Regions from separate parts of the Photobacterium ganghwense genome, predicted to be linked through region 1. Evidence: predicted binding sites of a transcription regulator. Region 1 holds the regulator's gene; each other region holds the start of a gene.

Region 1 (7,744 bases):
GTCGCTGGACCCGTTTACAGGTAACGTGGTCTGGGAAGGCCGCGCGGCAACGGGTGAGCAGGTTGAGCAGGCGGTAGCCAGTGCGCGTCAGGCGCTGCTGAGCTGGCGTCATACCCCGTTTGCGGAGCGTCAGGCGATTGTCGAGCGTTTTGCTGAGCTGGTAAAAGAGAATGCGGAAGCGATTGCAACCGTGATCGCCGAAGAAACCGGTAAACCGCTATGGGAAACCCGCACCGAAGCTGGTGCGATGGTCGGCAAAATTGCCATTTCCCTGCGTGCCTACCACGAGCGTACCGGTGAAAAACAAAAAGATGTGGCGGGGACACAGGCTGTCCTGCGTCACCGTCCGCTGGGTGTTATGGCCGTATTCGGTCCTTACAACTTCCCGGGTCACCTGCCAAACGGTCACATCGTACCGGCGCTGCTGGCGGGGAATACCGTGGTGTTCAAACCGTCTGACCTGACGCCGAAAATCGCGGAAGAGACCATGAAACTGTGGCAACAGGCGGGTCTGCCAGCTGGCGTGCTCAACCTGGTTCAGGGTGCGCGAGCAACGGGTGAAGCGCTGGCAGGATCAAACGGGATTGATGGTCTGCTGTTTACCGGCAGTGCCAATACCGGCCACTTGCTGCACCGTCAGTTTGCTGGTCAGCCGGGCAAAATGCTGGCGCTGGAAATGGGCGGCAACAACCCGATGGTGATCTCCTCCCAGTATGGTGAGCTGGATGCAACCGTCTACACTATTATTCAGTCAGCGTTTATCAGTGCCGGTCAGCGTTGTACCTGTGCCCGTCGCCTGTACCTGCCGAAAGGGGAAGCTGGCGATGCCGTGTTGGCTCGTCTGATTGAAGTTGCCGGCAACATTAAAGTGGGTGGCCAGTTCGATGAGCCGGCACCGTTTATGGGGCCGCAGATTTCGGTTCAGGCCGCAGACAACATTATCCGTGCTCAGGCTAACCTGATTGAACTGGGTGGCAAACCGCTGCTGGAAGCGACTCGCGGCCAGGGCGCCGTGGTGACGCCGGGTATCATCGAAGTCAGTGATATTGCCGTGCTGCCGGATGAAGAATATTTCGGTCCGCTGCTGCAAGTGGCTCGCTATGATGATCTGGAGCAGGCGGTTGAGCTGGCAAACAACACCCGTTACGGCCTGTCTGCTGGTCTGGTTTCTACCGACGACAGCGAGTGGCAATACTTCATTGACCATATCCGTGCCGGTGTCGTGAACCGTAACCGTCAGCTGACGGGCGCAAGCGGTGATGCACCGTTCGGTGGTCCGGGGGCTTCGGGCAACCTGCGTCCAAGTGCGTACTACGCGGCAGACTACTGTGCCTACCCAATGGCATCAATGGAAGGCGACCACACTGAAGTTCCGGCGCAACTATCACCGGGGATCAGCCTGTAAGTCCGGGCGCCTGAGTTCACTTTAGTTAAGAGGATGGCAAACACATGGAAAGGGTAGAGAAACTGTTTGAAGGGCTGTGGCAGGATTACATTCAGCGTTTGTGTCCGTCAGCGGCGCAGGTTCATGACCTGCTGACCGAAGACGAACCGCTGCTTAATGATCATATTGCGTTGCGTACCTTCAACCTGCCCAAAGTGGGACTGGATCGCCTGGCGGCGCCGTTTATCGCGATCGGCTACAAACCGTGCGGCAAGTATCATTTCGAAGCGAAGAAGCTGTATGCTGAGCACTTTGAGCACCCGAACCCGCGTGCACCGAAAGTGTTCATCAGTGAGTTGATGGTTGGACAATTCAGTTCTGAACTGCAGCAAGCGGTGCGTGAGCTGGTTAACCAAGTACCGGAAGAGGCGCTGAATGATCCTGCGTTCCTGTACGGCGGCCGTTTGTGGGAGCTGGATTTTGCGACCTACGACATGCTGTCAGCAGAAAGTGAGTATGCGGGTTGGGTGGCTGCGCACGGTTACGGGGCTAACCACTTTACGGTCAGCATCAACCAGCTTGAGCAGTTTACCGAAGTGGTTGAGGTGAACCAGCTGCTGCGTCACAACGGGTTTGTCATCAATGAGTCAGGCGGTGAAGTCAAAGGCAGCCCTGAAGTGCTGCTGGAACAGTCATCGACCATGGCTGATCGGGTTGATGTCGGCTTTACGGATGGTGTTCACTCGATTCCGGGTGGCTTCTATGAGTTCGCTAAGCGTTACCCAATGCCTGACGGTGAGTTGTACTCGGGCTTTGTAGAAGCATCTGCCGACAAGATCTTCGAAAGTACGAACATGTAAAACGCCCATTTATCACAGAATGGGTCACCAAGCCTTGAGGGTCTGACCTTCAAGGCTGCTCTCTGGTCAAGAGCGATAACCGATCAGAATCCCAATGAGATGCTTTCCCTTTGCCCCGCAGCGGTTGTTGCAGGGCTTTTTTCGTTCAGGCTCTGCTGTTTCGTACCACATGTTTGTGGGATGGTGTTTAGTGCCAATTATTCGGTGCTAGGTGTTTAGTGTCAGGTGTTGAGTACTTGGCGTTTAGTGCCAGCGCATGGCAGGCATCGGTTATCAGCGTCAGTGCTGGCAATCCAGCGGTGGCAACGGCAGGGCAGCCGGACAGCCGTCCTGTAAGGCTGTTTGCTCATGGTAATGGCGGTTGCCGCTAAAGCCGGTCAACTCGACGGTGGCAGGCAACGGGGCAATGATAGCCGGGCTCAATGAGGGCTGGTGCGGGGAAAAACGCTCGATATCCATATCTGTTATCCGTGTCAGGACCTTGCATCAGTTGCATAGGCGTCTCTCCTGAATGTAGCACTTGTCCGGCCGGAGGCAAGGGGGAAAAGGGTGAGCGTGTCGGCAACTCTCGGATGTATCGCGCCGCAACGCCGGGCGATCTCTCGCGCTGTACTGGGTGTCGCGAGCATTCAAGTCCCGCCAATGTTGCTGCTAATGCCAATGTTGCTAAGTACGGTTCCTGGCAACACGGTAATGAGCGAGGGGGACGTCGTGAGAGGGACTCTGAAGCTGGGGGTGCATAAAGGGATAAGGGCTAGTTGGTATGCTGGTCGCAGATAATAAAAAAGCCGCTGAGCGCGGCTTTTTTCACTGACGTTGCAGCGGCATCTTAGCGCGTACCGTAAACCACGATGGTTTTACCGTGCGCAGAGATCAGGTTCTGCTCTTCCAGCATCTTCAGAATACGGCCAACCGTTTCACGGGAACAGCCAACAATCTGCCCGATTTCCTGACGGGTGATCTTAATCTGCATGCCATCCGGGTGAGTCATTGCATCCGGCTGTTTTGCCAGGTTCAGAAGTGTCTGAGCAATGCGGCCTGTTACGTCCAGGAATGCCAGGTCGCCGACTTTCTGGCTGGTCACTTGCAGACGGCGAGCCATCTGTGCTGACAAGCGCATCAGAATATCAGGGTTAACCTGAATCAGCTGGCGGAATTTCTTGAATGAAATTTCTGCCACTTCGCATGGGGTCTTCGCGCGAACCCAAGCGGTACGCTCCTGGCCTTCTTCGAACAGGCCAAGCTCACCGATGAAGTCACCCTGGTTTAGGTATGACAGGATCATCTCCTTGCCTTCTTCATCCTTGATTAGGACAGCAACAGAACCCTTAACGATGTAGTAGAGTGTTTCCGCTTTTTCCCCTGCATGGATCAACGTACTTTTTGATGGGTACTTGTGGATGTGGCAATGGGAAAGAAACCACTCTAGAGTTGGATCTGTTTGAGGTTTACCTGGAACCATATTACTAACTTCCTCTGCGTTTGTTGCCCAACAACGACGTCCCTATAAGTTTGAGGCTGGGCCTAACAATAATTTGTTCGCCGTTTAGGATATTCAGTCAACCGCTGGGCTGCAAGCTCACGTGAATAATTAGTTCAGAGTTTATCTTTTTTCGGCGCGTATTTCTTGATATTGATCTATCGGAAAAGGCCATTTCGTGGTCATAAGTGTGCACATGATCACACAGTTGTCAGATAGTGCCAAAACACCCTATTTTAGAGAAGGAGAAAGCCATGCAATCACGAGTGAAATGGGTCGAGAATTTGACCTTTTTGGGTCAGTCAAATTCCGGTCACAGCGTGGTGATGGACGGAAACGGCGGAGAAAAAGCGCCAAGTCCGATGGAAATGGTTTTAATGGCTGCGGGTGGCTGCAGTTCGGTAGATGTGGTTGACGGCCTGAAATCTGCCGGGCAGAAAATCACGGCCTGCGAAGCGCAAATTACCTCAGTACGCCGTGATCAGGCCCCGCGTCTGTTTACTTCTGCCAACATTCATTTTGTGGTCGCCGGCCACGATCTGGATGAAGCGGTGGTCGCCAAAACCGTGGCCGATTCACTGGAAAAATACTGCTCGGTTTGCCTGATGCTGGGGGAAGGGGTAGAAATGACGCACTCTTATGAAGTGATCGCTCAGGATTAATCGGCTATCGTCAGTTAACTGACGAGAACGCCTGATATGTTAAATTGCCGCCCGCCCGGTGCAATGCACTGGGCGGGCGGTGTCTTGTCGGTACCGGGTGCGGCGCTGAGGCCGGTTCGTTCACGCTGCTCGCTAAGCCAAACTCAATAACACCTCGTCGCGATTAGCTGATCTTGCCGGTATCAATTAACTGCTGGATCAGTGGACGCATAATCAGCTCCATCGCAAAACTCATCTTACCGCCCGGCACCACCAGGGTGTTGTGGCGTGACATGAAAGAGCCCTGAATCATCGCCAGCAGGTAAGGAAAATCGACTTTCTTGATACCGCGGAAGCGGATCACTACAAAGCTCTCATCCAGGCTCGGGATCGCCTTGGCACTGAGCGGGTTCGAGGTGTCGACCGTCGGGACGCGCTGGAAGTTGATATGGGTGCGGGAGAACTGCGGCGTGATGTAGTTCAGGTAATCATCCATTGAGCGGACAATTGAATCCATCACGGCTTCCCGTGAATGGCCGCGATCGCGGGTGTCGCGCACGATCTTCTGGATCCATTCCAGGTTGACAATAGGCACCATGCCGATCAGCAGATCCACATGTTGGGCAACATTGGTGTCGCCATCCACAACCCCGCCGTGCAGTCCTTCATAGAACAGCACATCGGTGTTTTCCGGTAAATCCTGCCACGGGGTGAATGTCCCCGGCATTTGGTTGTAAGGCACCGCCTCATCGAAGGTGTGCAGATAGCGGCGGAATTTCCCGCTACTATCCTCGCCGTACTGGCGGAAAAAAGATTCCAGCAGGGGGAAATCATTCGCCTGCGGGCCGAAGTAGCTGATGTGGCGGCCCTGCTCTTTGGCTTTACGGATTTCCACATCCATCTCCGGTCGGGTGAAGCGGTGAAAACTGTCACCTTCCAGCCAGGCGGCGTTGATGTTCATCATATTGAACATCTTACGAAATGCTTCCGAGGTGGTGGAGGTACCCGCCCCTGAGGACCCTGTTACTGCAATAATGGGATGTTTTGCAGACATGACAAACCCTGTCGTTAACATTAACGGAAAGAGTTATTAACAGGGTGGCGCGGTCAGGTCAAGCCGGATTGTGAAAAATGCCGACCAGAAAACGGAACGCGTAGAGGCAGTTAGCCCAGGTGACGGCGCAATTTAATATCCACGGTTTCGTGCAGTTCGGAGTAGACAATCACGGCCTCACCCCGTTCCAGTTGCTGGCGAACCCGGCTGACTTTCTCATCCATGCTGAGCTCACGCTCACCGTAATCGGTCCCTTCACGCAGGACAAAATGCTCAATCAGGTTGTTGAGGGTTTCGGGATCAATCTCTTGCCAGGGAATAATCATAGGAAATACTCGGTAGTTGCGAAATCTGGCGAAATTATAGGGGGAATTTCGCCAGTTGTAGAGCGCTGGTGCTAGTCGTGGTCGGCGTCTGCTGGCAGGAAAGGGCTGAACCATTCCGGCACGGTGGTTTCCAGCCAGAAATCCGGTCGCCGCCAGCTGCCGGTCACAAACCCGACATGGCCGCCGTACGGGCAGAGATCGTACACGATGTGCGCCGGTAACGGCTGCGCCGGGATCACGGCCTCGGTCATGAAAGGATCATCTTTGGCGTGGATGATCCGCAGTGGCGTGGTGATGTCGGTCAGTTTGGTCAGGCCGCTGCAGCGCTGATAGTAGTCCTCGGCATCCGCGAAGCCGTGCAAGGGGGCGGTCACCATATCATCAAACTGGCGCAGGGTACGGATCTGCTCAGCCTGATCCGGTGACAGCGGCATCGCGCCGGGCAACACGGCCAGTTTTTGGCTCAGGGTCCGCTTCATCGAGCCCAGCAGGTATTGTTGATACACCCGGGAAAAACCCTGTTCGATCCGGGCGGAACAGGCCGCCAGATCGAGCGGTGGCGAGATGGCCTGAGCTGCCAGTAAGTCGGATGAGGTGCCGGTTTCGGCCAGATAGTTAACCAGCATGTTACCGCCCAGCGAAACCCCGACAGCAAAAAACGGCTGGCTTGGCAATTTTTCCCGCAGCCAGCGCAGGAAAAAACGGGCATCGCTGGTTTCCCCGGAGTGGTAGCTGCGGGGATGGCGGTTTATTTCCCCGCTGCAGCCGCGAAAGTGCATCATCACGCCCAGCCAGCCCTGATTGTGGGCGGCGTGCAGCAGGCCATTGGCATACGGGCTGCGAAAGCTGCCCTCCAGGCCATGAAACAGCACCATGACCGGTTGCTCAACCCGGCAGGTATCCGGTGCTGCGGTCCAGGCCAGGTCGAGAAAATCGCCGTCCGGCGTTTCTATCCGCTGCGTGACGGGGGTAAACAGAGGCTTGCGCCGCAGAAAGCGGGGCAGCAGGGTTTGCAGATGGGGGTTACGCAGCCCATTGGCCGGTTCAAACGGAGTCATGGGAAATCCTTCTAGACCTTTTGGGTAAGTGTACGCGCTCCTGACGCGAAAGATCATCTGCCCTCAGGCGCTGCTCCCCGCAGCTGGTTGAGCAGGGTATCCGGTAAGCCGAGCTTGCGGGCGTAGTTGGCCAGATTAGGCGGCTGAGGATTGAGCTGATTGGCTGCGGGGTGAGGGGCAGGGCAAGACCTTGCCAGCGCCGCCAGCAGATCGCGGTGCTGGCGTTTTTCCAGTGCCAGCTCAAAGTCGAGTAGCTTGCGGTAGGCGGTGGGCGCCAGCCCGGGTTTCAGCTCCCGGCGCAGTTGACGAAAATGGCTGAGCAGGGCGTCGGTATCAGTCAGGGCGGCCAACAAGGCCGGCAGAGCGTCTGCCGGCAGCGCCTGTGCCTGAGTGTCCAGCCAGTGCAGCAGCAAGGCCAGGTTCACATTGCCCTGATAGCTGTCCTGTAAGCACAGGCATGCCTGTTCCACACCGGGGCGGGCATAATGCGTCAGAGCAAATTCCCAGAAAGCCTGGGTTTGGTCTGTCAGCGTATCAGGGGCAGGGTTTGGCATCACGGTTGTCCGGTTTAACTGATTAACGGGCCTGAAATTCCGCTTCCATGACTTCCAGCTGCTCATGCAGTTCCATCCAGGCCATTTCCACGTCTTCCAGCTCGTTTTTGGCGCTGGCTTGCAGTTGCATTTGTTCGTTCAGCCGGGCTTTGTTGTCCGCTTCATAGATACTGCTGTCAGAGAGCTGGGCCTCGGCATTCGCCAGTTTCTCGCCCAGCGTCTCCATCTGTTTGTCCAGCTTCTCAATTTGCTTGCGCAGTGGGGCTGTCAGCTTACGAAACTCCGCTTCCAGGCGTTTTTGTTCTTTCCGGGAGGCGGCGCTGTTGTCTTTCGATGCATCCGGCTTAATGGCCTGTTGTTCGCGGCGCTCGGTACGCTGCAGCTCTG
Region 2 (7,744 bases), 1.6 Mb from region 1:
GGTTTCGTAGCGCTGACTGTCCGCAGCCTGATTGGTGCTGCCGGAAACCTGGGTTAACTGGCTGGCCTGTTGAGTCAGGGACTCCGATGTTTGTTGCACCTGACGCAGGCTGGCAGAGAAATTGTCCAGCATATGATCGTAGCTGTGACACAGTTCGCCAATCTCGTCGGTGCGGGATGAGTTCAGACGCTGGCTGAGATCTTTATTCTGGCTGGCGGTTTTCATATAACCGGACAGGCGGCGCAGGGGATGAACAATAATGTTACGGATCATCATCAGCGCGAACAGGAACCCGGCAGCGGCGATAGCCGACATGATAGCCCCAGCGTTAAGTAATTGGCTGTCAACCCGCTCATAGAGCGGACCAAGATTGTATTCCAGGCGGACGACGCCCAGCACTTCGTTCTCCGGCACGATATGGCACTGCAGGCAATTGGTGCCCCGGTAGTTGCTGCTGGCTTTCATTGGCAGGGCAACCAGCAGGGTTTTTCCGTTCGGGGTACTGATGGTTTCGCTGATTTGCTCGCCGGCAAGGGCTCGTCGGTCGAAGTCATCCACCGGCTTCTGGTAGTCCAGACCGGGGCCAAACATATTGACCACGCCGGGTCCGCGAATCACTCGGACATTCTCAATGCCGTTGTGAGACAGGACTTTTTCACGCAGTGTCTCTTTTTGTGACATGGTGCCGGTCAGCATCATCATATTGAGGCTGTCGAAGTAGTTACCGGCCTTGTCCAGCGTTTGCTCGCTGATGACCGATTCCAGCATGGTTTTTTGCTGACGAGCCTCATAGGCGAGAGAGGCGACCAGCACGACCAGAAAAACCATTAATAGGGTGAGGAGGAGTTTATGAGCAATGGTAAGACGCATCTTCCTTAATCTCTTACACATATTCTTGTTGTGGATATAGTGTAATTGCTTGCCATGTTAATAAATAGTTTTCCTGCTATGACTGTGATGTAAGCCACGATAACGTTTTATCTACAGGTAATTGCTTGTTATTCATTCTGTTTTATGTTCGTTATGGCTGGGAACCCAGTGTGGAAGATGGCCTGAATAATCGTCATGCAACTGGCAGTAAAAAGCCCGCGAGGTGACGCGGGCTCGGTAGCGAGGCTGTGGGAATAAGAAAGGTGTTATTCCCATAGGGTATTTTTATCAGGCTGCTGGCTGCTCGGTAAAGGCACAGGTCTGGCCGTCATTTAAAATGGTCCCGGCTGGTGGCCCGGTCGGCTCAGCAGGAGGCTCGCCTTCCGCTGGTGGCGGGGTCTCCGGTGCTTCAATGGGCACCACGTCCGGTACTTCACTGGCATCGATCAGCGTGACGATATCACTCCAGATTTCCCCTTCATTGTCCCCGTACAGCAACGTGTCATCGGTCTCCCAACGGGTTTGGTGGTTGAAGGCTTTGATGGCCAGTTTCAGGCCGTCAGTATCTGACAGTTGAATCCGTTCCTTCATTGAGCCATCAATGGCTTCATAGTACAGGGTACCGTCATCTTCCAGTTTCCAGCGGATGTCGAAGTTAAAGCCACAACCGTCTGAGTCCACATAGCTGCCGAGGAAGTAGTCACCGGAAAAGTTATCGGTCAGCTTGAGGTACCGTGACGAATCGCTGGCGAACGTCAGAGCTTTGTCGTCACTCAGGTTACCGGTCTGGCCAACCAGCAAGGCTTCCGTAAACCGCGGCACCCGGCCATACCAGGCTTGTTTACAGGATGCGGCCTGAGTCTGGTACTCCTCCTGAGTTTTCTTCACCATTGGTGTGGTGGTGGTCTGATCCCAGCCGGAATCATTGGTCGTACAGGCGGCCAGTTGATCGGCCTGATACTCACGGGCCATGAAGTTTGTAATGACCGTTTCCTCAGGCTGACCGTTATCCGGATGGATGTACTGCTTAATCGCCATAACCCGCAGGGCATAGTCGTAGTTGGTCTTCGCCCAGTACTCAAAGGAATCCGGTGTATCGGCATTTTCCAGCACTTTCAGGTAGCTGTTATCCAGTAGTGTCCAACTGCGGTTACTGCCGCTGACAGGTTCGGTGTGGCGGTAAAACTCCCAGGTATTATCACTGCGCAGGATCTGAGCTGTGATCTCACCATCTTCGGCAATCTGTACCAGGGTTTTGTCGACCAGATCACTGACGCCCTGAGTGGTGAAGTGCTCGTCACCCCCACACTCTGTTACCGCGTTGAGGAAGAGGTCTTCATTTGCCAGTGCGGTATTTCCAAAGATACAGTTATCAAAGGCGGGCAGGTTGTCCCGGGTCGCAGCGGCAAAGATCTGATCTTTCGCATCATTATCAAAACCGGAGTAGTGGAACTGTTCGCCATCCAGCAGGGTTTCGCCGATGTTGACGAATCCGCGGTCAACCACCAGGAACAGTGCCAGGCTGTTGAAACGGTAGTTATCAGACAGTTGTTTGATGACATCGGGGACATCGAAACGGATCATCTGTTTGCCGGCAACCGTTACCGGAGACCAGACACCTTGCTCCTGAACCACCCATTCATCGACCGCAATGTTGCTCCAGTAACGGACGGTAAACAGGCCGTCATCAATTATTTCTACGACCACGTTATCGCTGAGTTTAAAGCCGTTCACGGATTCAAACTCTGGCCCGGCATTGGCCTGAGCAGTGATCAGCTCATCCAGACTGGTGAAGGCGGTATCCGGCAGCTGTGTGGAGTAAACGCGGCAGGTGTCTTTGTCGTTGGTGGTGTCACACAGCAGGTACGTTTCTTTTTCCGGCCGCCAGGTGAAATAGAAGCCTGAGGCATTTTCATCAAACGTCGCAGTATTTTTGATATAGCGGGTCATGAAATGATTTTCCCGGCTCGATAGAAAATCGTGGATCCGTTTTCCTGACAACGAATAGACATTCGCCTCCAAGGAAATTCCCGACTTATCATCTTTCGTCAGACCGGCATCGGTCAGCATCGCGGTTCTCTGAGTCGCCAGGATGACTTTCAGGTAGCTGAACAGCCCGGTCCAGCCTTGAGAGGTAAGCACCTGATGTGTGACATCTTCTGTCCCGAATGCGGTTGAGCCGCTGAGATAAGTAAAAAATTCACTCAGATTAATGTCTTCGTTACCACTTTTTTTCCAGCGGAATTCTGCCACTTCGGTCTGTGAACCGTTATACGAGGTGCGGTCCGACATCAGGACAGTACCATTGTTACTGCTGCCAGCGGCAACCTGCCAGTAACCGTCGTTCAGAATGGCTTTAATATCAGCCAGCGCAGCATCCTGCTCGGTATAAAAGCGCTCAATACGACCGTCGGTCATGGATTTGACAATAGAAAGCTGCATCAGATCTTTCAGTGTCATGCCTTCCAGGCCGATTTGGGGGAACAGGGTATCGCGAATATCCAGGGCCATGTTGTTGATGTCCTGTAGCGCAAACAGCACTTTACCCTGTGGCGCATCGGTAAACACCTCAGTAAATACCCCCCAGTTGCCGTCTTTGACGATGCGTTTGGTCAGGGCGTAGTAAGTCATCGATGTTTCCAGCGTGACCGTCAGGCGTTCGCTGGCCAATGGAGTCATATAAAGACCCTCAGGCAGTGCTTCACCCAAGGTGAATTCGGGGATCCCCGCCGGATCAATCAGCAGTACCGCGTTGACTCTGGGTTTGGTATCGCCGGTAAACGTATAAATCCCTTCACCGTTTGTCTGCCAGTCGGTCAGCTCGATGGATTCCAGCACCTTACCTTTATCGTCCAGCCAGACTGCGGCAAAATTTTGTTCTGTCAGATCTTTCACTGCGTTGGCGTAAGCCTGAGGAAGCAGTGACAGTGAATGTTGCTGAGCCAGAGTCATTTGGTCAGGCAGATCGACAGAGACTCTGAAGTCGGTCGTTACCGGTGTGGCCGGAGCCGCAACAGGATTGGGTGTCTCACCTCCACCTCCGCCACAGGCGGTCAGAAGCAGGGCGAAAGCCGTCAGGAAGCAGTATCCCAGATAGCTACGCATAATATTTCCCCACAAATGATTATGACTATTGGTTTTTTGCTGAGTATAGATAGGACAAAATTAGCCATTGTTAAGAGGGGGAAGGTGTCTCAAAGAATAAGCGGCCGTCTGAAAAGTGAGACGACCGCTTGAAGGTGATGGGGTGGTGCAGATCAGAGGCTTAGGCAATCGCCAGATATTTGTGGGTCTGAATGGACAGACGCCAGTTGCGGGCAATGCAGGTTTCAATGCACAGCTCGGTCGCACGCGGCTTCTGGCTGATTGGCTGAAGCGCAATGCTGACGTTTGTTTTCAGATTTTTGCCAGCCAGCAAATCATCGAGTTGCTCGATGTCCTTGGTTGTTCCAACCGGATGCTTAATTTCGTCAGCCCGCTCCAGTGCGCTTGGCAGCACAGGAAGCTTGGCCTTCATGTTGATTTTTGGCGACACGGTTACCCAGGTGTTGGCTGTGGCCTTCACTTCTGATGTTCCGCTGGTTTCAATCTGACAACGGAAACCGGCCTGCTCCAGTGCTTCGGTCAAAGGCACCAGATCGTACAGGCATGGCTCACCACCGGTGATAACAACATGCTTCGCGGTGTATTTCTGATCATGGAGCAGATTCACGATGCCCTGAGCATCCAGCTCAGTCCAGGTCGGAGAGTCGCCTTTTTTCGCCATGATCTCAGCAATTGAAACATGATCCTGCGGCTCTGCCGACCAGGTCTGTTTGGTATCGCACCAGGCACAACCCACCGGACAGATCTGGAGTCTGACAAAAATGGCCGGTACGCCGGTAAAGACACCTTCGCCCTGGATGGTTTCAAAGACTTCGTTAATTTTGTACACCGCAAACCTCGTGGTGAGTTGAACAAGAGTTGAACCGCGGCATTATGGCAAAAAAGCTGTGAGCTGTCTTCCAGTAGATAAATTTTGGTGGTGAATTAACCGCGACCATTTTGAGGGAAATATGAAGCGGCATACAGTTTTCACTGATTGATTTCGATTTCCCTGTGACTCTTGTCACGTCCCATGAAACTTCGGCTTCACAATTACTTCGCAAAGTAAAAAAATTCAATTGTTCATCTTTATATCTACATTTTTTCAGGAGTTAAGGCATGTATGTCGCTCAGCCTGGTCATATCGATCATATCAAGAGAAACAATGCCGGCAGCGTCTACAAGCTCATTGATCAGCTTGGCCCTATCTCACGGATTGAACTGTCAAAGCGCAGCCAGCTGGCACCGGCCAGTATCACGAAAATTACCCGTGAGCTTATTGATGCTCATCTGATAAAAGAAACCGCTATTCAGGAAGCGGCCAGCCGGGGGCGACCGGCGATTGGTCTGATGCCGGCCAATGAAGGGTGGCAGTTTATGTCTATCCGACTGGGGCGTGGCTATCTGACCATCGCACTGCATGAGTTGGGGGGCGATATCCTGATTGAAGAACGTCAGGAAGTGGATGTGCTGGAGCAGGATGAAGTCCTGAAAAAGCTGATTTCCGAAATTCATACCTTTTTTGCCAATCATGTGAATGAGCTGGATCGTATTACAGCGATCGCGGTTTCATTGCCGGGGTTGGTGAATGCGGAAGCCGGAACCGTACTGCAAATGCCGCACTACAATGTGCATAATCTGGCGTTAGGTCCCGCTATCCATGAAGCTACTGGATTGCCGGTGTTTGTTGGCAATGACACCCGCTCATGGGCGCTGGCTGAAAAACTGTTTGGGAATTCGCGCGATGTGGCGAACTCGATACTGATTTCTATCCACCATGGTGTGGGTGCCGGTATTGTGTTGGACAATGTGGTGTTATCGGGCCGTATCGGGAATGTGGGTGAGCTTGGCCACATTCAGATAAAGCCCTATGGTAAACGCTGCTTCTGCGGAAACCATGGCTGCCTGGAAACTGTGGCCAGCCTGAAAGCGGTGCTTGAGCAAGTGGAGCAGCGTCTTCGCGAAGGGCATCCGTCCACGCTTCACGGCAAAGTGCTGACAATCGAGGGTATCTGTGACGCCGCGGTTGCCGGTGACAGTCTGGCTCGCCAGGTTATCGTTGAGCTTGGTCATCACCTGGGACAGGCCATTGCAATTATGGTCAACCTGTTTAACCCCGATAAAGTTCTGATCGGCGGAGAGTTTAACCGCGCAAAAGAAGTGCTGTACCCGGCCATCATGGATTGTGTCCGAACGCAGTCACTGCCGGTTTATAATCGTGATCTGATGATTGAAGAAAGCTGCTTTTACACTCAGGCAACGATGCCCGGTGCGGCGCTGGTGAAGCAAGCCATGTATGACGGCCACCTGCTGATGAAGTTGATTGAGGGATAATGTCGCCTGTTCATTAAACCTTCGTTGCATGATTTTCCTGACAGTATGGTTTGCAAAGTGTTGGTATCTTTTACACCTGATAAACCGTACGAATATAAAACCCAGTAAAAACAGTAATATAATAACTGGCACACAATTCGCTTAGTAGTGAGTGATTCTATATCGGGGGAAACACTCATGATTAAGCAAACTCTTTTAGCATGTTCACTGTCCACACTGTTCCTGGCTGGCGCTGCCAATGCAGAACTGATTATTGATGACTTCAGCGTTGATCAAGCAAAGATTGAGGTAAACGGTGTCGGTAGCCTATCCACTTCTGTAACAGGGCCAGATAGTGTTTTGATGGGTGAAGAGCGGGATATTCTCGTTGATGTTACCTCTGTGGCCAACAACAACTTAGGGGCCAGTGCTTTTGTCGGCAGTGGTTTTCTTTCTGTGAGTGTTGACACTCTGACATCCGCGACTGTGTCTGTTCAGTATGACGGCACAGATAACTCACCAAATATCAACGCAGCGGGTTTAGGTTCCAGAAACTTTGCGTTAAACGGCAGCGGTTTCCTGTTTGAAGTGCTGTCTCAGGACCTTGATTTAGGCATCCGCATCAACACTTGGTGGGGTGGCGGTGCCTCAACAAACTCAGCGAATCTGGTGACAACATCGTCAGCTCCTGGGGTCGTTTATATCGATTTCAGTGATCCTATTTTTGGTGGCACCGATTTTACGGACATTTCTGCCCTGGAATTTATTTTCAATCCTGATGGAGAAAGTAAAGCCTACGACGTTTCATACGGCATGGTATCAGTACCAGAACCCGCTTCTATGTTCCTGTTTGGTGCGGGTTTGCTGGGCTTCGCGGGGATGAAACGCAGAAAACAGTAATTCAGACGGTTGGGGCTTTCTTGCCTGCCTGTTGTGGAGTTGTCTGAGGTCAACCCTGGCAGTCAACGACAAACCGGATGACCCGCGAGTACCACCTGATTAGCCAGACGAAAGCAGACGTCTGGCTTTTTGTTTTTTCTGCCGGTAGAGAAATGCGCTGCCGATGATCAGTACGCCCAGCACGTTAGCGAGGGCATCAAACAGCGAAAATTCGCGCCCCAGAGGTAACAGACCCTGGGTGAGCTCAAGCAGTGACCCATACAGAATCAGTGCCAGACAGGTTGCTCTGGGGTAACGGCGTAGTTGTGACGTACACAGAAACAGAAACGTCAGGCCGCCATAGGCGATCAGATGTAAAATTTTATCCAGAAAGAGAATGCCGTATTGCTGCAAATCGGCGAACTCGGGCTCATTTTGAGCGGGCACCAGCGAAATGTAGGCAATAAAGAGTGTGCTGGCTACGGCACCGAACCAGGCAAGATTGTTTCGCTGGAAGGGGGTGAATGTCATCATCTCAGGTTACTCACTCAAAGGCTTTGCTTCAGGGTAATTAAGTGCTGAATTGGAATCGCATAAG
Region 3 (7,744 bases), 270 kb from region 1:
GACAAACAGCTCGTTATTGTTGGTGAAGACCGCAATGCTGCGCACAATCTGGGAATGCTTGCGGTGGGCGTAGCTGATCAGGCGACGAACTGCCTCCCGGTTGTGATCGGCCATGCCGTATTCCGTGGAGATCGCCAGGGGTTCGATGATGCTGGCACCGGTTGAGATCAGCTGATGCTCCAGATCGCGATAGCGGCTCATGGTAAAAAAGGCACTCAAAAGCAGGCCAATAATCAGCGTCGGTGCTAATGTCAGGGTGAATACCCTGGCACGAAGTCCATATTTGGTCATGGTTCTCTTAATTACAAGAATGCGATTCTGTGGGAGAATTGTCGCCCAACTATGGTCGTTAGCTTAATGAAACCAAGGCTGTTCGACAATCAACGAATTCCAAACTGTCGGAAATATCACTCAGTTTGGCGAATCTGATCCGTGAGTCCGAAACAATGGCACGCTTTTTCAAGCCTCAGAAACGAAAATTAACTGATACCAAACACAAAGAAATCACTATCAGCCGTCTGGATCACCTGGGGGCGGGTATCGGCCACCTCGATCGCAAGCCGGTGTTTGTTCCCGAAGCCCTGCCGGGAGAAAAGGTGGTTATTCAGTTAACCGAGGACAAAAAACAGTTTGCCCGCGGCAAAGTGATGCGTCGGCTGAATGACAGTGCGTCTCGGGTGAAACCGGCCTGTCCGCTGTATGCGCAGTGCGGTGGCTGTAATCTGCAGCACCTGTCCCATGAGGGGCAAATCGCGGCCAAACAGCAGGCGCTGGGTGAACTGATGGGCAAATTTGCTAAGGCGGGTAGCATTGAACAGGTTGCGCCGATTGTCAGCCAGCCGTGGCACTACCGCCGTTGTGCCCGGTTTAGCGTGATGCCGGCGGGTAACGGCCTGCAAATCGGGTTCCGTAAAAAACAGAGCAAAGACATTGTCGATGTGGCGCATTGTCCGGTTCTGGCTGAATCTCTCAACGCGCTGTTACCGGCGCTGCGCGAACTGCTGACGTCGCTTAAAGGGCGCAGGCATCTTGGCCATGTGGAACTGGTGGAGGCCGACAACGGCCGGGTTGTGTTGATTCGTCACCTGCAGCCATTTTCTGACACAGACATGACGGCACTCCGTCAGTTTGCTGACCAGCACCAGCTAATGTTATACCTGGCACCAACGTCCGATGCTGTAGATAGCATTTCTGGCCCGGTTCCGTATTATGAACTGGACGGCCAGCAGCTCTTTTTCTCACCGAAAGACTTTATTCAGGTAAACCGGGATGTGAACCAGCAGATGGTGGCACAGGCGATTGACTGGCTGGATCTTCAGCCGGGTGACCGGGTGCTTGACCTGTTTTGCGGGCTGGGGAACTTCAGTCTGCCGCTGGCCAAGCGGGCCCGGGCGGTCGTCGGGGTTGAAGGTGTCGATGAAATGGTGGAAAGGGCAGGGGAGAACGCGGCGCGTAATCAGTGCGACAATGCTGCATTCTACCAGGCCAATCTGGAAGATGACGTGACTACAAAGAGTTGGGCGCAAGAACAATTCAATAAAATTCTGCTCGACCCTGCGCGTGCCGGTGCAGCCGGTGTGATGCAGCATGTCGTTAATCTGCACCCGGAAAAGGTGGTGTACGTTTCTTGTAATCCGGCGACGTTGGCCCGAGACAGTCAGGTCTTGCTGGAGCAAGGTTATCAGTTGGAAAAACTCGGTATGATGGACATGTTTCCGCATACCGGGCATTTAGAATCAATGGCGCTGTTTACCAAGCGGTAGCCGCCATTCACGTAAAACACAGGATAGAAAAATGGTCGCAGTTCGCGGTGCGCACTTAAAGGAAAATGATACATTTGAGCTTTCATCTTGGGTCGAAAGCCTCAAGCAGGACGCCGGTGTGGCGGAGCGGATCAAGCAGACTTATCAGCGTTGTACCGATCTGACCGCTAACATCGAGTCAGCGCCACTGCTGTTATGGCGTGGCCGTGAGATGGTGGAGATCCTGGTGACCCTCAGCATGGACAAGGATACCCTGACAGCGGCATTGCTCTTCCCGCTGGTGGAGGCGCGTGTCTATCCTCTGGACAAGTTGAAGGAAGATTACAGCAGCACGATTTTACAGATGGTGACCGGGGTCCGTCAGATGGCGGCGATCGGTCAGCTCAACGCGACTAAGGATGGCGCGGAGCAGTCGGTACAGGTTGATAATATCCGCCGGATGCTGCTGTCGATGGTGGATGACTTCCGTTGCGTGGTCATCAAGCTGGCTGAGCGAATCTGCCACTTGCGCGAAGTGAAAGATGAGCCGGAAGAGGTTCGCCGTGCTGCGGCGAAAGAGTGCGCCAATATTTACGCCCCGCTGGCTAACCGGCTGGGTATCGGTCAGCTCAAGTGGGAGATCGAAGATTACGCCTTCCGCTACCAGCACCCGAATACTTACAAGCAAATCGCCAAGCAGCTGTCGGAGCGCCGCATTGACCGCGAGCACTATATTGAGCATTTCGTGACGGATCTGCGTGAGTCGATGAAGGCGTCGCACATCAAGGCTGAAGTGCAGGGGCGCCCAAAGCACATCTACAGCATTTGGCGGAAGATGCAAAAGAAAAACCTGGCCTTTGATGAGCTGTTTGACGTCCGTGCGGTGCGGATTGTCGCGGATGAAATCCAGGATTGTTACGCCGCGCTGGGTATTGTGCATACCAAATACCGTCATCTGCCGAAAGAGTTTGATGACTATGTCGCCAACCCGAAGCCGAACGGTTACCAGTCTATCCATACCGTGGTGATCGGCCCGGAAGGCAAAACCATTGAAATCCAGATCCGTACCAAGCAGATGCACGAAGAGTCGGAGCTGGGGGTTGCGGCGCACTGGAAGTACAAAGAGAGCGGCTCTTCATCCGGCGGTGCGCGTTCTGCCTATGATGAGAAAATCAACTGGTTGCGTAAACTGCTGGCGTGGCAGGAAGAAATGTCCGATTCCGGCGAAATGCTGGAAGAGCTGCGCAGCCAGGTTTTTGATGACCGCGTTTACGCCTTCACCCCGAAAGGGGATGTGGTGGATCTGCCGCTGAACGCTACCCCGCTGGATTTCGCATACCATATTCACTCGGAAGTGGGCCATCGCTGTATCGGGGCCAAGGTGGAAGGGCGTATCGTACCGTTCACCTACCACCTGCAGATGGGCGATCAGGTCGAAATCATTACTCAGAAAGAGCCGAACCCCTCGCGGGACTGGCTGAACCCGAACCTGGGCTTTGTTAATTCCAGTCGGGCGCGGGCCAAGGTACATGCCTGGTTCCGTAAGCAGGATCGCGATAAGAACATTGCCGCCGGACGGGAAATTCTGGAAACCGAGCTGGTGAAAATCGGCGCGACCCTGAAAGATGCCGAAGCCTATGCCCTGAAGCGCTTCAACGTGAATTCGCCGGACGAACTGTATGCCGGGGTCGGCAGTGGTGATCTGCGTATTAATCAGGTGATCAACCACATCAATGCGCTGGTCAACAAGCCGACGGCTGAAGAAGAAGATCAGCAGTTGCTGGAGAAGCTGGTGGAAGCCGGCAACAAAACCAGCAAGAAACCGCGCCGTGATGCGGTGGTGGTGGAGGGGGTGGATAACCTGATGACCCACCTTGCCCGCTGCTGTCAGCCGATTCCGGGCGATGACATCCAGGGCTTTGTGACTCAGGGACGTGGCATTTCGGTGCACCGCAGCGACTGTGAACAGCTGGAAGAGCTGCGCCATGTGGCGCCAGAGCGTATCATTGATGCGGTCTGGGGTGGCGGTTTTGTCGGCAGTTATAACATTACCGTCCGGGTTGTGGCTTCTGAGCGCAGCGGTTTGCTGAAAGAGCTGACCAACACCTTCTCTAACGAAAAGGTCAAGGTGGCCGGCATGAAGAGTCGGGTCGACTTCAAGAAACAGCTGTCGATCCTCGACTTTGATTTGGAACTGACCAATATCGATGTCCTGGGCCGGGTGCTTAAACGCATCGAACAGGTGAAGGATGTGGCTGAAGCCAGACGTCTGCACTAACACTCAGCAATCAAAAGCGGGAAGCCACGGCGGCCCGCTTTTGTTTTTAACCGTTCCACTGAACCATTCAACCGAGACTCCAGCTACCATGAGTAACGCGAAACCTGCTCCGATCGAGCAACTGATTGACATTATGGCCACCTTGCGCGACCCGCAGCAGGGATGCCCGTGGGATCTGAAACAGACTTTTGCCACCATCGTGCCGCACACACTGGAAGAAGCGTACGAAGTGGCGGACGCCATTGCCCAGCGAAACTGGGATGACGTGCGAGAGGAGCTGGGCGATTTGCTGTTTCAGGTGGTGTTTTACAGCCAGTTGGGCAAAGAGCAGGGGCTGTTTGATTTTGACCAGGTTGTGGCCGGCATTAACGATAAACTGATCCGCCGTCACCCTCATGTGTTCAGCCAAACCGAGTTTGCCGATGAGTCGGCCATTCATGCTAACTGGGAAGCGGAAAAAGCCAAAGAGCGTGCTGCCAAAGGTGAGGATCACAGTGTGCTGGCAAATATTCCCCTGGCGCTGCCAGCGCTGAGCCGGGCAGAGAAAATCCAGAAGCGCTGTGCCAGTCATGGCTTTGACTGGGAGACACTCGGGCCGGTGGTCGACAAAGTGCGTGAAGAGATTGAAGAAGTGATGGAAGAAGCCGTTCAGGCCACGCGGGATCAGGATCGCATTGAAGAAGAAATGGGGGATCTGCTGTTCGCGGTGGCCAATTTAAGTCGCCACCTTAAGGTCAAACCGGAGCAGGCGCTGGCCCGGGCTAACCAGAAATTCGAGCGCCGGTTTCGCCAAGTTGAACAAACTGTGCTAGAACAAGGAAAGCAACTTGACGACTGCAGCCTGGAGCAGCTGGATCGCATCTGGGATGAGGTAAAAGTGCGGGAGAAAAAGGGCACATGGTAAGTGCAAACAGGGCTTGCCATACGGGGAATCAGGGCGTTATCTGATCAACATTGTTATTATTAACGCCCCTGACAGGCAGAATTGATTTGAAACAAAAAAAAACCAATCCTGCTGTGATAGTTTTCACGTTGTGGCGATAAAGTGTGTCTGGTATACTAATTTCCCGTCCAGATACTTTTTATATCCTCTATACCAATCTTCCAGGTAAAACATGACAACGAATTACATTTTTGTTACGGGCGGGGTCGTATCCTCACTAGGTAAAGGTATTGCTGCAGCCTCTCTTGCGGCTATTCTAGAAGCTCGTGGTCTGAAAGTGACCATGATGAAGCTTGACCCTTACATCAATGTTGACCCAGGCACAATGAGCCCAACTCAACACGGTGAAGTATTCGTAACGGAAGACGGTGCAGAGACTGACCTAGACTTGGGTCACTACGAGCGTTTCATTCGTACCAAGATGACGAAACGCAACAACTTTACAGCAGGTCGCGTGTATGCCGACGTACTGCGTAAAGAGCGTCGTGGTGACTACCTGGGCGCCACTATTCAGGTTATCCCTCACATTACCAATGCCATCAAAGAGCGCGTGATCGCAGGTGCGGAAGGCCACGACATCGCAATCGTTGAAGTTGGCGGTACTGTTGGTGATATCGAATCACTGCCGTTCATGGAAGCAATCCGCCAGTTGGCGGTTGAACTGGGCCGTGAGCGCGCCATGTTCACTCACCTGACACTGGTGCCATACCTGGCAGCAGCAGGCGAAGTGAAAACGAAACCAACTCAGCATTCTGTAAAAGAACTGCTGTCTATCGGTATTCAGCCAGATGTGCTGATTTGCCGTTCTGACCGTATGATCCCAGCCAACGAACGTGCCAAGATTGCGCTGTTCTGTAACGTGCCGGAGAAAGCGGTTATCTCAATGAAAGACGTAGATTCAATCTACAAGATCCCACAACTGATTAAAGCTCAGGGTCTGGATGATCTGGTATGTCAGCGTTTTGGCATTACAGCACCAGAAGCCGATCTGTCTGAGTGGGAACAGGTTATCTACGAAGAAGCCAATCCGACCGCTGAAGTGACCATCGGTATGGTGGGCAAGTACATCGAACTGCCAGACGCGTACAAGTCAGTGAACGAAGCGTTGAAGCACGCCGGCCTGAAAAACCGTCTGTCAGTGAAAATCAAATACATTGATTCTCAAGACGTAGAATCAAAAGGTACTGAAGTACTGGAAGGCCTGGATGCAATCCTGGTTCCGGGTGGCTTCGGTAACCGTGGTATCGAAGGCAAGATCATGACTGCTAAGTATGCTCGCGAGAACAAGATCCCTTACCTGGGTATCTGTCTGGGCATGCAGGTTGCTCTGATCGAGTTCGCTCGTAACGTCGCTGGTCTGGAAGGCGCGCACTCAACTGAGTTCAACCCTGAATCAGCGAACCCTGTTGTTGGCCTGATCACTGAGTGGGTTGATAACGAAGGTAAAGTTGAAGAGCGTACAGAGAAGTCTGATCTGGGCGGTACAATGCGTCTGGGCTCACAGCTGTGTCACCTGATTGATGGCACGAAAGCGCGCGAGCTGTACGGTAACGCGACGATTCACGAGCGTCACCGTCACCGTTATGAAGTGAACAATCACTACATCCCGCAGTTGGAAAAAGCGGGTCTGAAAATTTCTGGCCTGTCGGCGGACAAGAAGCTGGTGGAAATTATCGAGAACCCTAACCATCCTTGGTTTGTGGCTGCTCAGTTCCACCCTGAGTTCACTTCAACCCCTCGCGACGGTCACCCGCTGTTTGCCGGCTTCGTAAAAGCCGCTGGCGAAAACCAGCGCGGTGAGCTAAACAAGTAAGGATTACGGATAGCTGTAGCGGTAAGAGCTACAGCTATTTTTTTAGCTTTTAAATTGAAGATAAAGCAAGAGGAAACACAATGTCTAAGATCGTTAAAGTTCTAGGTCGTGAAATTATCGATTCACGTGGTAACCCTACTGTTGAAGCGGAAGTTCACCTGGAAGGCGGTTTCGTAGGTATGGCGGCTGCACCATCTGGTGCATCAACTGGTTCTCGTGAAGCTCTTGAGCTGCGCGACGGTGATAAGTCTCGTTTCCTGGGTAAAGGTGTACTGAAAGCTGTTGAAGCAGTTAACGGCCCAATCGCTGAAGCCCTGATTGGTAAAGACGCGAAAGCACAAGCTGACATCGATCAGATCATGATCGACCTTGACGGTACTGAAAACAAATCTAACTTCGGTGCGAACGCAATTCTGGCTGTTTCTCTGGCGAACGCTAAAGCAGCAGCTGCTGCTAAAGGCATGCCTCTGTACGAGCACATCGCTGAGCTAAACGGTACTGCTGGTCAGTTCTCTATGCCTCTACCAATGATGAACATCATCAACGGTGGTGAGCACGCAGACAACAACGTAGACATCCAAGAGTTCATGATCCAACCAGTTGGCGCGAAAACTCTTAAAGAAGCTCTACGTATCGGTGCTGAAGTATTCCACAACCTGGCTAAAGTTCTTAAGTCTAAAGGCTACAACACAGCTGTTGGGGACGAAGGTGGTTTCGCTCCTAACCTTAAATCTAACGCTGAAGCTCTAGAAGTTATCGCAGAAGCTGTTGCAGCTGCTGGTTACGAGCTAGGCAAAGACGTTACTCTAGCTATGGACTGTGCGGCTTCTGAGTTCTTCGACAAAGAAGCTGGCATCTACAACATGAAAGGTGAAGGAAAAACTTTCACTTCTGAAGAGTTCAACCACTACCTAGCTGGCCTAGTTGCGCAATTCCCAATCGTATCTATCGAAGACGGTCTAGACGAG
Region 4 (7,744 bases), 1.5 Mb from region 1:
CAGAGGAAAGAAGGGTTGGGTGTTACGTTGTGTTTGCTGATCAAGAGTGGTTTGATTCACAGAGAATGTTCAGCAAACGACATTAGGTCTGAGTCTAGACGGTGAGAGAGTGAGACTTGTCGTGGGATTAAGACAATCCCTGTCGTCTGTGGGAGTCAGCTTAGGCTATGAAACTACAGCTTCTGAAACCATAGATTCTAAAACCCTTACTGACACCCGCAGACGGTGGGGAAGAAAAGTGAGACAGCGCGCGATGCAATCAAACTGCGACCGACAGACAGCGTTATGCTTTTGCAGCCTGTTGACCCGCCGCTTTCTTATTCTCCCACTGAGTAATGAACGCCACCGAGGCAATTATAATGGCTGCGCCCAGCCACAAGCGTCCTGGTGGCACCCAGCCAAAGACCAGCCAGCCTGCCAGTACATTCAACGGCAATTTGGCATGGTCAAAAGGTTGCACAAACGACGCATCTGCCACCGCATAGGCTTTAGCGATAGCCCATTGTGCCAGTGCTGTCATCAGACCCGCTCCGAACAGCAACAACCAGCTGAAACCAGTATCGGGCATTGTGAAATCAGGTACAGCCAGAAAAATATTGAAGGGAGTGATCAGAATCAGCAGATACACCACCATAGTGGCCGGTGGATCATACGCTGACATCTTCTTCACCATCAGGGAGTAACTGGCCCAGAAGAACGCGGCACCGACCGGTAACAGGCTGGCCCAGTTAAAGCCGTCGGCCCAAGGTTCAAGAATCAGCATCGCCCCCAGAAAACCTGTCAGGGTAGCTACCCAGCGCGCCGTGCCGACTTTTTCTTTCAGAAAGATCCCAGAACCAATCGTGGCAAACAACGGTGAAGTCATCAGTAATGCAATGCCTTGCCAAATTGGAACCGGATAGGCAAGCGCCCATAGCCAGAGCTGGATACCTATTACCGCGAGGAAAACCCGCAGGCAGTGCATGCCAAAATGCTGAGTGCGTAGTGCACGACGAAGCCCGAGCGTCCGAAGCCAAGGGAATATCGCGACCAGAGCAATGGCGTACTGAATGAGTGCGACAGTGGTTGAAGGGATGCCGAAATTGATACTGACATACTGTGCCAGGCTGTTAACCAGGGCAAAAGCCAGTCCGGCGATCAGCATCCAGCTGGCACCCTGAATAGGATTATGTTGGTGTGACATTCAAATTGATAGGGTAATGAAAAACTTGAAAAATCATACCCGCGAGAGGAAGGATAAGAAACCGCTTTCTTTGGTTGCTGACACAAAAGTATAAAAAAACCGCCATTACGGCGGTTTTTCTGATTTTAAGCATGACTTTTACGTATTTACGATGGATTACACCGCGACGTAAGTCAGAGGAATGTCGGGATTCAGCGCTTCCAGAGTGGTCTGGGTATCAGCTAGGTGGCTGATCGTACTGTCCGATTTCTCAACCAAAGCGACTTCCTCTATATCAGCCAGCGGGTAGCCAGCCATGTTCATATTGATCATAGCGACTTGCAGCGGAGGCAGACTCGGGTTAAAAGCTGCGTTTTCTGCGTACATGCCCACAAAAACGTTTCCGTCTTTGGCTTTTAGCGCAACACCGCTGAAATTGTTGGTGTATGGCGCGTGGGCACGGTTTGCCGCCTGACAGGCCGCCTGAACCAGTGTTTCGGTTGCTTCTGTGTGCATGCCGTGATCAACGGTTGCCAGCAGGGCATCGGTGATGTTCAGGTCGGCAGGGCCGAACGATTCAGGTAAATATTCCTGCAGATTTTTTGCCTCGCGCTCAGGCAGTTGCACAATCAGATCTTTCGCTGACGTCAGCTCGTTCATGAACTGGCGACAGTGACCGCAAGGGCTGTAGTTGATGGTAATGTCCTGCAGGCCAGTTTCACCTTTTACCCAGGCGTGGCTGATAGCAGATTGTTCAGCATGAACCGTTTGCGACAGGCTGGTACCAACAAATTCCATGTTGGCGCCGAAGTACAAAGTGCCGGACAAACCGCGCACAATTGCGCCTACATTGAAATGCGAAATGGGGGTAATTGAATAAGCGGCGGCAAGCGGAAGTAATGCAACACGTAATTCAGTGTCTGTCATCTGAGTTTGTGACAGCAACTGAGCAAACACCTCAGGGCTTAGAGTTGCATCAAAATGATCCGCTTCCACGATCGGTTTGATGGCCGATGCTAAATCAGCGGGTAAAGCGCCTAAAGCATCCATTACTTTAGTGTGCATGAGTTATCACTCCGTCTTGTGTATGGAGAAATATTGTAGGCTGTGTCCTTACTTTGTTGTGTGATATTGATCACGTTATTGTTTTGTTTGTTTCATTGTTTTCATTATTGAGAGTGAGTTCACACAAGTTAATTTTCAAAGTGCAATATTTATCAGTGAGTTAGAGATTGTATTCGATTACCCACTCATTTTACCTGTTTCTTAGTTTGGCTGATCCTAGTGAATCAATTGAGCCTGTGCACTTAAGAAAACGCTAAAAAGAAATATGCTAAGAAACATTAGCACTATTGAAACACCGCTGTGAGCAGTGGGAACAATAATGGCGCCAGAATTGATGTCATGACGCCGCAAATAACCAGTGCCAGCGAGCTGAATGCGCCTTCCTGATAATTTTCTTCTGCCGCCTTTGCCGTGCCCAGCGCGTGAGACACGGTGCCCATGGTCAGTCCTTTGGCGATAGGTGCTTTCACGCCGAAAAGGGAAAACAGCGGATAACCCAGAACAGCACCAAACAAGCCCGCGATAATGACCATGACTGCAGCGATAGCAGGCACGCCGCCAATCTGATCGGCGACCGCCATTGCGATGGGGGTCGTTACGGATTTTGGTAGAATCGATGCCGTCAGCTGGGCGTCGGCACCCATCATGAAAGCAATACCCGCCCCAGTCAGCATGGATAACACGCTGCCAACCAGACACACGGAAAAAATGACTTTCCATTTGGCGCGAATCTGGCTTAGTTGCTCGTACAATGGAAAGGCCAGAGCGACCACTGCGGGTTCCAGCAGGGCGTTAATCCATTTGTTCTGCTCAAAGTAGGTTTCATACGGTACGTGCAACCACATCAGAAGCGGAATAATCACCAGCAGACAAATCAGTAAAGGGTTAACAATCGGGTGCTGTAGACGTTTGGAGATAAGCCGTGCGGTGTAAAACACTACAACGGTAGTCAGAAGCCAGATCATTGTTTTTCCTTATAGTGTGTAGCAATGCCAATCACCATAAATACCACCAGGCTGCTGCCTAGGGTACTGAGCAAAATAGTTAGCGTGTTATCTGTCAGCAGGTCCAGATAATTCATCAGTCCGACACCGACAGGTACAAAAAGCAGTGCCATGTTCTTGATGAGTACGTGGCAGCCTTTCATCGCCCAATGAGCGGGGAGTAAACCCATCGACAAGGCAGTAAACAGGATTAACATCCCGATGATACTGCCGGGAATTGCCAGACCAGTCAGGGCCTGAATACCTTTGCCCAACATCAGGCAAATAAAGATGACAAAGAAAGAACGGAGATACGCCATGAGCCATTCACTATCAGGAATCCACACATTCATCATACAAAATAAATGTGACGCAGACCACACTAAAATGACCTGCTCGGACCATGGAAGTTAGATTGCAAAATCAGAATGTGGAGGCCACGATCATGGCGACCCCGGCCAGCGTCAGTATTGCCACAGAGATTTTGTGCCAGACGCTGTATTTCACGATTTTTTCGGTCGGGGTTTCTTCGTAAGGAGGCGGGACATCTTCTTCCGGGGCCGGAAGGCTAGGCTTCAACTGGTTCTGATGTACCGTCCGGCATGTTTTGTCCGGTAGAGGCACACGGAATCCATAATGGGGCAAAACTTCAATTGGAATTGCCAGTTTGCCGTCTCTATTGAGCTTATCCGTCAGTGAATGAAAAATAGCATTGATGTCATAATGTTGCCCGCTGGCATCTTCGTAGGGGTCGATTTGAGAGAAGGCTTTTTCATACAAAGGTTCAGCGCTGATCACTTCCCCCGCACAATAGCACAGCACTTCCAGCAGGCGGGATTCATGCTGAGTCAGCGACGTTTCTGACTTGTCTTTCCACACCAGCAAACGCAGGTCAGGCTCGAAGTCGACGTCAGGAAAACGGTAACAGCGTGTCAGAGTTCTGGTTGCCATATCAATTACTTCAATTCAAACTTCGAATCCATGAATGACAGTGTCCTAATGAATCCGCACAACCTGACAGGTGATCTCAGGTCAACCTGGTTTTGCGGTAAATACGCCCAGCAGCAGGGCCAATAGACAACGGAAATAAGGTGTTGATTACACCGGTCTGATTTAAGTGTGAGCGGTGAAGGGGGGATGCGCAATTTCACTTCTAAGGATATTGTCTTAGAAAAAAGCCTCTTGCTGCACTTGCAGGAAGAGGCTAGTAGTTTTTATAGCATTTTCTGTTGGTTACTTAGTGCTGCCGGTGAACCATAAAAACAGCGAACTATCTGATTCTTTACACCAGTGACTCTACATAGTCATACACTGCTTTCAGAATCTTCATATCCCGTTCACTGGTTTGGTGTTCCATCGCCACAGCTTCCAGGTTCTGCATGTAACCAGGCAGCTTGGCTTCAAAGAAGTCCTGACAGTAATGTTTCCATTGCTGCTGTTCTTTATAATCCAGTGTCATCGGGAAGTGACGGGCGCGGTAACGGAACAACAGCGGCTTGATACGCTTGTCACTGACATTGATTTCAAGCTTACCCAGTTCTTCAGAAGGCGTTTTACGGATGATTTCCAGTGTGGAGCGATCCGCATCAGAGAAGAAACCGTCATATAACTGTGCATCCACATTATCGCTCGGCGTAAACTCACGATCTTCACTGTAGATAGCCAGCAGCTTCTCGCGCACTTCCGGGTGAGACTTCAATAGCTGCAGGTTTTTCAGACAGGCTTCACGGTCAATGCCGATACGCGCCGCATCTTCAGCACGCAGGGTTTTAGCCGGTGCAAGAATCGGACACTTATTAATGTGAACCAGCTTGAGAGGCACTGGCAACTCATCCGGCCCTAAGTCCGCTCGCTTGGTGTACAGACGTTCGCGCAGCTCATCGGCAGACAGCTCCAGCAGCGGCGCTGGGTCCATTGCCAGATTGACCGCAATTACCGCGTTCTTGTTATCCGGATGCCACGCCATCGGCACAATCCAGGTGGTATTGCCGCATTCCACGCCAAACATACCAGAAACGTGCATCAGCGGTGTCATTTCCACGATATCGATCAGGTTCTGTAATTTACGCTTGTTGCGTAGATCAAAGAAATAACTGAACAGTTTTGGCTGATGCTGTTTCACCAGCTTCGCCAGCTCAATGGTCGCATACACATCAGCCATCGCATCGTGCGCGTTGGCGTGTTCAATACCGTTGGCGACCGACAGGTGCTCCAGCTTGAAGCTAGGAAAACCATCTTCATTGGTCGGCCAGGTAATACCTTCCGGACGCAGCGCATAACAGGTGCGCATCACATCCAGCATGTCCCAACGCGAGTTACCGTTCTGCCAGCTCCAGGCATATGGGTCGAAGAAGTTGCGATACAGGGTATAGCGCGTAACTTCATCATCGAAACGAATGTTGTTATAGCCAATCACACAGGTATTCGGCTTAGACAGCTCATCATGAATGCGGGCAATAAACTCCGGCTCGGACAGCCCTTTCTGGTGGGCTTCCTGCGGAGTAATACCGGTGATCAGACAGGCTTCAGGAGAGGGCAGGTAATCCACGGGTGGTTTACAATAAATCACCAGCGGCTCACCAATCACATTCAGATCCATATCGGTACGCACACCCGCAAACTGACACGGACGGTCATTCGCCGGGCTGGCACCGAAGGTTTCATAATCGAGCCAAAACAATGTTGGCTGGTTATTGCTGTTACTCATTATTATCAATACACACAGGTAAAAGTGTTGTCTGCCCTCATAATAACAAATATTTGAGTTGGGTGCGGGTTTGATTTTGGAAGCATCTACAGAACCTGCTATATACATACGGCGATAATTTAAGCCACTCTGAAACACGGCCAGCTATGATAGTTGTGGATGAGCTAGGCCCTTAAATGACGCAGGCTTCTTATGTTCGATGAGGGATGATGCTTGGTGGGAATATAATTGTTGTATGCGCTATCGGGCTAAGAGCTTGGGACAGTAAACATGTGGATGAACCCACCCGCATGATTTCGAGTAGGGGAAGTTACAGGTTATCGCCTTTCAGTATGTCGAATGATTATGCAGCTTGTTCGTCGTTGTACATTTCAACAGCCTTTTTTAAGCCTTGCATGGTGTTTGGTAGTGTTCTCTTAATTTGTTTTCCGATCAGTTGTCCAAATAAAGGAGACAGGAAACCCGTAAAATTGACTGCATGAGTGACTTCGGTATCTGCCCCAACTTGCTCTAATAAATGTACAAACGTGATTGTACAAAAGGGCAGTTTTGTAATGGTTGTGAACGATTTATTGTGTGTGACTTCGGTGAAAACGATTTTCGCTTCTGGCCCTTTTTGGGGCTTTAATGTACCGGTAGCACCTTGGGTGAAATCTCCTTCAATAGATGAGTAAACCACGTCAGGATCCCAATTTTTCCATTCGCTCACCTGCGAATAAAAAGGATAGATATTTTCAGGCAACGCTTTAATCACTATTTTCTCATTAAATTCCATTTTACTAATCCTATCCTTATGGTTGACAGTTTGGATTTATTCAATGTGACAGCTTTAGTACCGTGCACGGGTAGCCATTGTTAGTGTTAGTACTATCAAATACCGCATTAAGCTTGAAACCTTCACTTTCATACAGTTTGCGAGCAGTGTGATTACCATCGAGAACATAGGTAATCGCTTTGTCATCAATAATTCTTTAAACCGTATTTGAGAAAATTACGGTCAATGCCTTTATTGAACTCATCGGGAGCGATATAAAGCCACGCGACTTCGCTCTCTGGTATACTCATAAATCCGACAATTTTATCGTTGATGCAAGCAACAAAATTTCTGGATAAATAGAAATTCTACAAATCACATTCATCGGTGGTGAGTGGTACAAATGCTCTTTCGTCGCACGAACCTTTAAGCTCAATGAGCCGGGCTTTATCATGAATTGCACAGGTGTCCGGCCAATCACTGTCTTTATATTCCCTGAGAATGACGTTGTTCAAGTTAACTTACTTTTAATTCATCGATTAATAATGAGTAAAGAGCTCGCTGCGTTAATGCATGAGGGCGGATTACCAGGAAAAGCGAAAACTAAAAGTACCACTATTAGTGCTACATGTTTTAGGCATGACCTTGATGCTTGGTTCGGCAATACACGCCGTACCCAAAGCAGGAACCTAAGAGCAAGCAATAGAGAGAACTAATAACCATAAATGGCATTTTATCAGCTAGTTCAAGCATATAGGGTGAACTAGACAGCAAAACCGCAGGAATCGAGAAAATCCCCCGAACTAAAAATACGATGCTAATGAGTGCCAATATTTTATTGGTAAATGGCAGTAACCGGATGACACCCGCCCCGGAGAACGCATAGGCTGACCAAATCGCAAGCATTGTGGCAATCAAACCGGTTAATAACGCAGGGTAGAGAAACCCATGTTCACTCAATGTTGCCATCTCTTCCCCGGCGCCGAAAAATCTGTACCAATCCGCACCACCAACAATAATCGCTATGTGGGCGACAGCAGCGAGAGCTGTTAATCCTCCGGCAATTTTCAATA

What was found. Region 1 encodes CRP, which controls carbon source genes, mostly activating them, when cyclic AMP is high. Its sites were predicted from a motif close to TGTGANNNNNNTCACA; they were not measured.
Region 2: the regulator CRP is predicted to act here: its motif matches at 4,968-4,983, upstream of mlc (sugar metabolism global transcriptional regulator Mlc).
Region 3: the regulator CRP is predicted to act here: its motif matches at 5,037-5,052, upstream of FH974_RS02550 (CTP synthase).
Region 4: the regulator CRP is predicted to act here: its motif matches at 2,287-2,302, upstream of cdd (cytidine deaminase).

Annotation. Positions count from the first base shown of each region.
Region 1 is NZ_CP071325.1:242,138-249,881, forward strand. Features, by position in the region: gene astD (succinylglutamate-semialdehyde dehydrogenase) at 1-1,405, shown strand, start outside; gene FH974_RS01145 (DUF1338 domain-containing protein) at 1,450-2,244, shown strand; gene FH974_RS01150 (hypothetical protein) at 2,524-2,703, opposite strand; gene crp (cAMP-activated global transcriptional regulator CRP) at 3,074-3,706, opposite strand; gene FH974_RS01160 (OsmC family protein) at 3,979-4,386, shown strand; gene FH974_RS01165 (phosphoribulokinase) at 4,550-5,419, opposite strand; gene FH974_RS01170 (YheU family protein) at 5,530-5,745, opposite strand; gene FH974_RS01175 (hydrolase) at 5,817-6,803, opposite strand; gene FH974_RS01180 (TIGR02444 family protein) at 6,857-7,357, opposite strand; gene FH974_RS01185 (ABC transporter ATP-binding protein) at 7,380-7,744, opposite strand, start outside.
Region 2 is NZ_CP071325.1:2,172,069-2,179,812, reverse strand. Features, by position in the region: gene FH974_RS09920 (methyl-accepting chemotaxis protein) at 1-870, opposite strand, end outside; gene FH974_RS09915 (hypothetical protein) at 1,159-3,975, opposite strand; gene queE (7-carboxy-7-deazaguanine synthase QueE) at 4,136-4,804, opposite strand; gene mlc (sugar metabolism global transcriptional regulator Mlc) at 5,074-6,288, shown strand; gene FH974_RS09900 (PEP-CTERM sorting domain-containing protein) at 6,466-7,167, shown strand; gene FH974_RS09895 (VanZ family protein) at 7,267-7,680, opposite strand; gene FH974_RS09890 (S1 family peptidase) at 7,695-7,744, opposite strand, start outside.
Region 3 is NZ_CP071325.1:509,170-516,913, forward strand. Features, by position in the region: gene barA (two-component sensor histidine kinase BarA) at 1-291, opposite strand, end outside; gene rlmD (23S rRNA (uracil(1939)-C(5))-methyltransferase RlmD) at 447-1,763, shown strand; gene relA (GTP diphosphokinase) at 1,795-4,020, shown strand; gene mazG (nucleoside triphosphate pyrophosphohydrolase) at 4,109-4,924, shown strand; gene FH974_RS02550 (CTP synthase) at 5,136-6,776, shown strand; gene eno (phosphopyruvate hydratase) at 6,857-7,744, shown strand, end outside.
Region 4 is NZ_CP071325.1:1,758,104-1,765,847, reverse strand. Features, by position in the region: gene FH974_RS08165 (DMT family transporter) at 284-1,183, opposite strand; gene cdd (cytidine deaminase) at 1,340-2,227, opposite strand; gene FH974_RS08155 (CidB/LrgB family autolysis modulator) at 2,512-3,192, opposite strand; gene FH974_RS08150 (CidA/LrgA family protein) at 3,189-3,530, opposite strand; gene FH974_RS08145 (hypothetical protein) at 3,634-4,161, opposite strand; gene sbcB (exodeoxyribonuclease I) at 4,493-5,917, opposite strand; gene FH974_RS08135 (SRPBCC family protein) at 6,261-6,692, opposite strand; gene FH974_RS08130 (hypothetical protein) at 7,305-7,744, opposite strand, start outside.